One region of the Bacillus cereus group sp. RP43 genome, then DNA from elsewhere that is predicted to be linked to it. Evidence: riboswitches for the same ligand, from Rfam matches in the RefSeq annotation. Region 1 holds a riboswitch; each other region holds the start of a gene.

Region 1 (3,285 bases):
AAATTTTACGTTCTTTATCTGTGAAAGCTGAGAAGTTTACATAGCTCTCTGTTGGAATAATTGCGTGATGATCACTTACTTTACTATCATCAACAAATGATTTATTAGATTTTACAGGTTTCTGCAATACTTTATGTGCTAAAGGACGGTATTCTCCAACTCCGCAAGCCTTCAGACGCTCTGGAAGTGTTCCGACAATATCAGATGAAATATAGCGTGAATCTGTACGAGGGTACGTTAAAACTTTATGCTGTTCATATAATTTTTGCATAATGTTTAATGTTTCTTTCGCAGAGTAACCAAATATTTTATTCGCATCACGTTGTAGCTCAGTTAAATCGTAAAGACCAGGAGCGAACGACTTCTTTTGTTTTTTATCAATGTCTACAACAGTAGCATTTTGCTTACTAATTTTGTTCACGATTGCATCAGTTTTTTCTTTATTAAAGCTACGGCTATTTCCTTTTGTATCTTGCCAAGTTAGCTTTAATCTCTCAGCTGTTTGAGCTTCGATACCATAGTAAGTTTGAGCTTTGAAATGTTTGATTTCATCTTCACGGCTTGCAATCATGGCTACAGTAGGTGTTTGAACACGACCACAATTTAGTTGGGCATTAAAGCGAGTAGTTAATGCTCGAGTCGCATTAAGTCCGATATACCAGTCAGCCTCTGAACGTGCGACAGCCGAAGCGTATAGATTGTCATATGCTTTTCCTGGTTTTAAATTTGCGAAGCCATCTTTAATTGCTTTATCGGTAACAGATGAAATCCATAGACGTTTAATCGGTTTCTGCATTTTAACTTTATCGATAATCCAGCGTGCGACCAACTCTCCCTCACGACCGGCGTCAGTAGCTATAATGATTTCATTTACGTCTTTTCTAAGTAGTTGGCTTTTCACAGCATTAAACTGTTTCCCTGTTTGTTTAATAACTGTTAGTTTTAAACGCTCAGGTAGCATTGGTAAATCTTCTAAATCCCATTTTTTATATTTCACATCATAGCTTTCTGGATCAGCTAATGTAACGAGATGACCTAAAGCCCAAGTAACAATATATTTACTACCTTCAAGATAGCCGTTTCCTTTTTTATCACATTTCAGTACACGTGCGATATCACGTGCAACGGAAGGTTTTTCAGCGATTACAACGCTTTTTGACATATTAAAAACATCCTTTCAAATTTCCATACGTTAACTATAGCATACATCTTCTTGAGATTCAGTTTCGCTCCAGGTTTGAATAGGTTTTGATGAAATGAACCCAGAATTAATTATCATTTCTGGAAGACAATCAGATTCATATAAAGAGTTTGAAAAAATTGCTCCAACAATTTACGTAGAACAAGATACAAAAGACTAATGGAAAAGTAAAGAACTTGTTATTTTACTAGAATAAGAGTAGACTTTGAAGTAGATGAATAATAAACACATGGGAGTTTGTGGATGCAAACTGAGAGTATGACTACTAGTCCGTCATTGACCATTTGAACCTGTTGGATAATGCCAGCGTAGGGAGAGTGTAAAAGCACATGTTCAGGCACTTTGCGTACGCGCAAAGTGCCTTTTTGTGTATCTCCCATCACTATAGTTAGGAGATGAAAAGGATGAATATGAAAGAAATTAGTAAAGTAGTGGATTTGGTAAGAGAGTCTAATCCGCTCGTTCATAATATTACAAATGTTGTTGTAACAAATTTTACAGCTAACGGTTTGTTAGCGTTAGGGGCATCGCCTGTAATGGCGTATGCAAAAGAAGAAGTAGCAGAAATGGCTAGCATTGCGGGAGCTCTTGTTTTAAATATGGGTACACTTCGTCCTGAAGAGGTAGAAGCGATGTTACTTGCTGGTAAATCGGCAAATACAAATGGTGTACCAGTATTGTTTGATCCAGTTGGGGCAGGAGCAACTTCTTATCGAACAGAAGTTGCGAGATATATTCCAGCTGAAATCGATTTAGCGATAATTCGTGGAAATGCGGCTGAAATTGCTAATGTTATTAATGAGAAATGGGAAATTAAAGGTGTGGACGCTGGTACTGGAAACGGTAATGTTGTAAATATTGCAAAACAGGCAGCGGATGAATTAAATACAGTTGCAGTAATTACTGGAGAAGAAGATGTTGTTACAGATGGAGAGCGAACTATTCTTATTCAAAATGGCCACCCTATTTTAACGAAAGTTACTGGAACAGGTTGTTTACTAACTTCTGTAATAGGAGCATTTGTAGCGGTAGAAAAGGATTATGTAAAGGCAGCAGTAGCGGCATTAACATTTTATGGTGTAGCTGCGGAACTGGCAGCTGCCAAGACAGTGGAAAAGGGACCGGGTAGTTTCCAAATTGAATTTTTAAATCAGTTAGCGAATACCACTTCAGGTGATATTGAGAAGTATGGGAAGATTGAGATTATATAGTAAGGAGGGGAACTAGATGTCGCGGATTACAAAAGCTGAAATGTCTAGGTTGTTATCAGTATATTTTATTATGGGAAGTAACAATTGTACGAAGGAGCCACTACGAGTATTGAGAGATGCACTTGAAGGTGGTATAACAATTTTTCAATTTCGTGAAAAGGGGGAAGGCGCTTTAACGGGAGAGAAACGCATTTGTTTCGCAAAAGAACTACAAGCAATTTGTAAGGAGTACGGTGTACCATTCATCGTAAATGATGATGTGGAACTAGCTCTCGAGTTAGATGCAGATGGCGTGCATGTTGGACAAGATGATGAAGGAATTACTTCTGTTCGTGAAAAAATGGGGGATAAAATTGTTGGTGTATCTACACACACAATTGAAGAAGCACGCTGGGCAATTGAAAACGGAGCTGATTATTTAGGTGTTGGCCCTATTTTCCCAACGAGTACGAAAAAAGATACGAAAGCTGTACAAGGAACGAAAGGTTTAGCTCATTTTAGAGAGCAAGGAATTACAATACCGATCGTCGGAATTGGTGGCATTACAATTGAAAATACAGCTTCAGTTATAGAAGCAGGTGCGGACGGTGTTTCCGTTATTTCCGCGATTAGTTTAGCAGAATCTGCGTATGAAAGTACGAAGAAATTAGTTGAGGAAGTAAATAGGAGTTTGTAGGAAAAGGGAACTTCACACAACTATTAAAGAACATAATGGAAGAATGGACGGTTAAAAATATTTAAACGAACGTTTGATTAAAAAAGCACAAACCCTTTAAAATTGCAGGTTTGTGCTTTTATTTAAAACATAATTGATATTAGGAGCATTCCAATTCCGATAGAAGTGAATGTTGCGATCAGGCCAGGAATCATAAA
Region 2 (3,285 bases), 2.2 Mb from region 1:
ATAAGGTTCCTATTATAGAGGATGGATTTAATGAAGAATTACGTTATTCAGGTTCACATTTATCGCCATTATTAACTTTTGCTGGTGCTGGTAATAATGTGATTTATATTAGTAGCTTTTCGAAGGTACTTTTCCCTGGTTTACGTGTAGGGTGGATTATTGCCGATAAAGAACTGATTCATTATTTAGAAAGTGTTAAAAGAGCAAGAACCATTCACACATCTACGTTAGATCAAGCTGTTCTGTTTCAATATTTACATGAAGGATATTTTGAAAAATATTTAAAAAAGGCAAGATCTGTTTACAAGAAAAAATATGAGTTAGCTGTTGGGGCTTGCAATCAGTACATTCCGTTTAAAAGGATGACTGGAGATGGCGGACTTCATTTGTTTATAGAGTTGGAAGAAAAAATTCATGCTCGCACACTTTTACAAAAGTGTTATGAGAAAGGCGTAACGTTTTCTCCTGGAGATGTTTTTTATTCTGATGGAGGGGGAGCGAATACATTCCGCTTAGGTTTTTCACGTTTGAAGGAAAAAGAAATAGTTAGTGGGATTCAAATAATTGGTGAAACTTTAAAAAATGAAACTTGGAGTTGAGAAAATGAGAATTGGCGTTATTATGGGAGGAGTATCCTCTGAAAAACAAGTATCAATTATGACTGGGAATGAAATGATTGCACATTTAGATAAAAATAAGTATGAAATCGTTCCAATTATGTTAAATGAAAAAATAGATTTAATTGAAAAAGCGAAAGACATTGATTTTGCATTGCTAGCATTACACGGAAAATACGGAGAAGATGGTACGGTTCAAGGGACGCTTGAGAGTTTAGGTATTCCATATAGCGGAAGTAATATGTTATCTAGCGGTATATGTATGGATAAAAATATTTCGAAAAAGATTTTGCGTTATGAAGGAGTAGAAACACCAGATTGGATTGAACTTACAAAAATGGAGGATCTAAAGATTGATGATTTAGATAAGTTAGGATTTCCGTTAGTGGTAAAACCAAACTCTGGTGGCTCGAGTGTTGGCGTAAAGATCGTCAATGATAAAAATGAATTGATCTCAATGCTGGAAACGGTATTCGAATGGGATTCTGAAGTAGTAATTGAGAAGTATATAAAAGGTGACGAGATTACATGTTCAATTTTTGATGGTAAACAGTTACCTATCGTTTCCATTCGACATGCAGCTGAGTTTTTCGACTACAATGCAAAATACGATGATGTTAGTACAATTGAAGAAGTTATTGAACTTCCAGCTGAAATACAGGAACGTGTAAATAAAGCGTCACTGGCTTGTTATAAAGCATTAAAATGTAGTGTTTATGCAAGGGTTGATATGATGGTGAAGGACGGAATTCCATATGTAATGGAGGTTAATACATTACCAGGGATGACCCAATCAAGTTTACTGCCAAAAAGTGCAGATGCCGCGGGGATTAATTATAGTAAACTATTAGATATGATAATTGAAACTTCATTAAGAGTGAGGAAAGAAGAAGGTTTTTAAGATAATTATACAATTAAAACTTTTGATAGTTCCACGAAGTATGCTATGATAATTACAATACGACAACTAAATATTTATCCACTAGGGGGGCCTTTTGTAGGCTGAGATCAAACATATTTTTGAGACTCTTAGTACCTGATCTGGTTAATACCAGCGTAGGGAAGTGGGAAGACGATTATATTTAAAGAATACATTAATATTGTCTATTTCACTTTCTTTACGCCTGTAAAGAAAGTTTTTTTTGTTTTACTGATTTAATAACTGTGGATAAATACGTATATTTTATACATTATTGGAGGAATTTAAATGACTTTTTCACAAACATTACGTAAAGAAGTAGATTCTATTTGGGAGGCAAGTTTTCATCATCCTTTTGTAAAAAAACTTGGCGAAGGAACGTTAGATTTAGCTAGTTTCCGTTATTACGTACTTCAAGATTCATATTACTTAAGTCATTTTGCTAGAGTACAAACGTTAGGTGCTGCAAAGGCTCTTGAATTAGAAACGACGGCCCGTATGGCGCATCATGCACAAAATACGTATGAAGCTGAGTTATCATTACATGAGAATTTCGCAAAGAAATTAGGGATTACGAAAGAAGAAAAAGATAATTTTATTCCTGCGCCAACTGCATATGCATATACATCTCATATGTATCGTGCAGCTTATGAAGGGCATTTAGGAGATATTATTGCAGCTATTTTACCTTGTTATTGGTTATATTATGAAATCGGTGAACGATTAAAAGAATGTCAACCAGAAGAGCCAATTTATCAAGAATGGATTTCTGCATATGGATCTGATTGGTTCCGTACTCTAGTAGAAGAGCAAATCACACGATTAGATACTATTGCTGAAAAAGTAACAGAGGCAGACCGTAATCGTATGAGACAACATTTTATTTTTAGTAGTCAATATGAATATTCATTTTGGGAAATGGCATATACATTAGAAAAATGGCCGGTGAATGAAGAAATTAAAGGTGTTATTTAATAAAGAGTATATAAAAGGTATCGCTATATAAAGAGGTGATACCTTTTATTATATTTAGTTTCTGTAATTTTTTTGTAAATCATAGATAAAAAATATAAAAATAAATTATAATGATTTAGTGATGTACATAGTGACATAAGGAGGTATTTATATGTTAATAGGAACTTTTTATTAATTTGGTTTTAATAATGTATCATTTATATAATTAAATGTATTGTAGCTATTTCCTTTAATGTGCTTGGTTTAAATTTGATTCGTTTATGCTTAAAAAAATTGGTATCTTTTCTAGTATTATTCATGATCAATATAAATTAAGAGAGGAAGTATTAATAATATGGAAAAATTACGGTTATTAACATTTAAAAATATAATAGAACCCCTCTATAATGAGAAAGTATCGTATATTTACTTTCCTATTGAATGGCTTGAAATTGTAGAGATACATTATAGAACATTTTTATTAACGAGCAAATTAAAACTTGTAAATGAAAGATTGTATGATATGTTTTCTGATATATTATTCATTCAGCATAATCCATATACATTAAAGGAAGATACACCTTGGATTGTGGCTAAGGAACCAATGAGACAAGAACAGTTAGACTATATTTTCCAAAGTTGGTATGAGGTTATTCGTGATTGGAAACCGAATAAATTAATAGATCCACCACATTTAGAATGGCAGTATGATTTAATTAGTAATTTACCAGTATTACATGATAAAAAAACGTTTTCTAAATGGGTACCAGCTCTAATTACTCATATCTTTTGCGA
Region 3 (3,285 bases), 310 kb from region 1:
ATAACAACGCCTATTAAAACGACGTACAACGTTGCTGGTAAATGAACCGTAAATAATATATCTTTCAGCGTCCATATCTTCATTACAATTGCAGAAGGTGATGGCAAAATGTACATCTCATCTACAATTCTTGCGCCTACTTCCCATAGAGTAAGTAAAATCCCACTTAATATGAGGGCAGGTAATAACTCCTTCAAGCGATTCATCATACGAGTACCTGCCTTTGTAACATACTAAGGAGCTCTTCTTTAAGCGCCAACACTTCAGGATTATACAAATCTTTTCTTGTTCGGTTACGATCAAGCGGCACAATTCGCTCAGTTAAAGTTGCTATCGGTTGATTTTCTACAACGAAAATTCGATTAGAAAGAAACAATGCTTCTTCAACATCATGAGTGATAAATAAAATTGTTTTTTCCCACTCTTTCCATTGTTCAAACAACCATTCTTGCAAAGATGCCTTCGTTAAAGCGTCCAATGCGCTAAACGGTTCATCTAACAATAATATCTCCCCGCCCGTTAATAAAGTTCGGATAAAAGATACACGTTGTCTCATACCACCAGATAAATCTTTCGGATATTTCGCCTCGTATCCTTGTAACCCAAATTTATGTAACAGTTCTTTCGCTTTTACTTGCGCTTCTTTCTTCTGCACACCTTGGCACTCTAGCGGCAGGGCAGCATTCTCAATAATCGTCCTCCACGGCAAAAGCATATCTTTTTGAGGCATATACCCTACAGGATGACTCTTTGTTTCTGTCAGCTCTATCTGTCCAGTACTTGCCTCTTCTAATCCTGTAATAAGGCGAAATAATGTACTTTTCCCGCATCCACTCGGTCCGATAATACTTACAAACTCTTTATCTTGTATAGAAGCATTTAATTCATTGATGATTGGTTTCTCATCATAATGAAAAGAAACATTATGAAACTGTAGTATGTTCTTGCTCCTCAAAACCCCACATCTCCTTACGATAAGCCATATCCCAGAATAAATATTCAAATCGGCTGGAATATAAGAAAATCTCCTCTAATCGGTCTAGCTCTTTCTCTGATTTTCCAACTGCCATTTCATTTAATAAATCTATTAACCAAATACAAAGGTTACCGTATTCTTCAGAACTATATCCTTGAATCCATTCACCAAAGAACTCATGATTTCTTGCTCCAGGAATATCATTTAAACGTTTTCCAATCTCCCAATAGCTCCACATACATGGAAGAAGTGCCGCTATTAATTCCGCAAGTGTGCCATTTTGAGATACAGACATCATGTAATTTGTATAGGCTAAATTTTTAGCAGATGGTTTCGCAGATTCCATCTCTTGTGCAGAAATGCCAAGTCTTTTTGCATACTGTTTATGGATCGTCATTTCACCATTTAAAATCCCATCAATTTGCTCTGCAAATTTTGCCATAACTTGTGGATTCGTTGACTTTACAACCCCAATTGCATATAGCTTTGCATAATCTAACAAATATAAATAATCTTGAATAATATAGTACTGGAATTTGTCTTTTTCCAACGTACCATCCCCCATACCTACTACAAACGGATGATTATGACTTTTCTCCCAAACAGGCTGCACCGTATCAAATAATTTTTCACAAAATTTCATTTATAATTCCCCTTCCTATATATCTATTTATCTCAATAAAAAAACCACCTCTGTATATAAGAAGTGGTTACAGCAAATAAAATTATAATTTATTCGTTGTTCCACTTCCCTTCGCTAGTATTATCTAGATCAGGTGTTGTAAGGGTTAAGGATTATTCCTCTCTCAGCACGAAAAGCACCCCTAGTGGTGTTAATATGAAATTTTCAAATAAAAAAGCCCCGTTTCTATACGCAAAGAAACGGGGACTGATTGTTAATGTCCGAATTGCTTCCCTACGCTAGCATAATCTAGATCAGGTAATAAAAAGGATCAAAGGCTTACGGCCCTACTCTCAGCTGGCAACACCAGCCCTCCTAGCAAACTATAAAATTATCACTGTCAGTATAACATCGCCATAAGACATCATCAACTGTTTTAATTTTCTTAATTATCAATTAAAAATTAACATGTTAAACAAATATAAATGCGACCCCAAAAATGATATATAATACAATATTTATATATGAACCTCTCTTCTAACATTATTTTTATTGATTTCATATTACATTTATGTGAATACGACCAATATATTATATCTTTATACTATAATAAAATTACAACTATACAACTAGAGGAGGTCTTTATTACATGAATATGAAAGCTACAGCTTTAACAGCAACTACTATCGCAATTGCTTCTTTACTTCCTTCTATGGGAGAATCCGATATACAAACAGCGGCTGCTAAGCAAACATCTACAGTAAAAACTGGATATGTAAAAATCGACAACGTTGCACTACATCAAAATAACCATGCAGACAGTGCAATAATTGATAACATTCGATTTAATAGCCCGGTTACTATTCTTGAGACAACTCAAGATTGGTATAAAGTATCTGTTAACAACAAAACAGGCTATATGAAAAAAGATGCAATTCTATTCAAAAAAAATGTTCAATCAAAGAATCAATATATCGTAAATGCAAACGCATTAAACGTTCGTTCTGAACCTAATACAGAGTCTTCTATTCTAGATATATTACCAAATGGGCAATTCATTACCATTCAAGGTGAACAAGGGGATTGGTACAAAATATTACATAACGGGAAAATTGGATACGTACAAAAAACATTTGTATCTAATGGATCCACACCTCTAGTAAAAGGTGTAACAGTACAAGGTTCTCCTTCTTATACTGTTGCAACACCAAAATTAAATGTACGTAGCAACGCTAGTACAAGTAGCACTCTACTTGGCTCATTACAAAACGGTACACAAGTACAAGTAGTAGAAACGGTAGGTACTTGGTATAAAATTCGTTTTGGCACAGGATACGGATATGTAGCAAAACACTATGTAGTGCAAAATCAAAATCAAAATCCAGCACAAGCTAAAACAGCTCAACCTTCATCAATTCCAGCAGTTTTCAAATTCCCTACTCAAGGGAAAATCAGCTCAACTTTTGATATGCGCTGGGAGCAAATGCATTATGGTATAGATATAGCAGCACAAGGAAATGTCTCTATTCAAGCTGCTGCTGCAGGTAAAGTTGTGAAATCTTATTATTCGGCTAGCTACGGCAATGTCGTGTTCATCGCCCATCAAATAAATGGGAAATTATATACAACAGTTTATGCTCATATGAAGGATCGCACTGTACAAGCTGGTGATCAAGTACAAACTGGA

What was found. Region 1 has a riboswitch for thiamine pyrophosphate ahead of thiM (hydroxyethylthiazole kinase). Riboswitches for the same ligand answer to the same signal wherever they lie in the genome.
Positions count from the first base shown of each region.
Region 2: another riboswitch for thiamine pyrophosphate. It lies ahead of tenA (thiaminase II); the one in region 1 lies ahead of thiM (hydroxyethylthiazole kinase).
Region 3: another riboswitch for thiamine pyrophosphate. It lies ahead of tenA (thiaminase II); the one in region 1 lies ahead of thiM (hydroxyethylthiazole kinase).

Region 1 covers NZ_JARVHQ010000001.1:4,744,706-4,747,990, reverse strand. Annotated here, with positions in the region: gene topB (DNA topoisomerase III) at 1-1,162, opposite strand, end outside; partial or broken gene QCI75_RS24670 (ABC transporter) at 1,254-1,352, shown strand; TPP riboswitch at 1,421-1,533, shown strand; gene thiM (hydroxyethylthiazole kinase) at 1,606-2,412, shown strand; gene thiE (thiamine phosphate synthase) at 2,429-3,088, shown strand; gene QCI75_RS24655 (anaerobic C4-dicarboxylate transporter family protein) at 3,211-3,285, opposite strand, start outside.
Region 2 covers NZ_JARVHQ010000001.1:2,566,292-2,569,576, forward strand. Annotated here, with positions in the region: gene pdxR (MocR-like pyridoxine biosynthesis transcription factor PdxR) at 1-599, shown strand, start outside; gene ddlB (D-alanine--D-alanine ligase) at 604-1,518, shown strand; TPP riboswitch at 1,592-1,697, shown strand; gene tenA (thiaminase II) at 1,825-2,511, shown strand; gene QCI75_RS13625 (pPIWI_RE module domain-containing protein) at 2,846-3,285, shown strand, end outside.
Region 3 covers NZ_JARVHQ010000001.1:4,429,901-4,433,185, forward strand. Annotated here, with positions in the region: gene QCI75_RS23070 (ABC transporter permease) at 1-206, opposite strand, end outside; gene QCI75_RS23075 (ABC transporter ATP-binding protein) at 206-955, opposite strand; gene tenA (thiaminase II) at 924-1,619, opposite strand; TPP riboswitch at 1,709-1,812, opposite strand; TPP riboswitch at 1,873-1,985, opposite strand; gene QCI75_RS23085 (SH3 domain-containing protein) at 2,248-3,285, shown strand, end outside.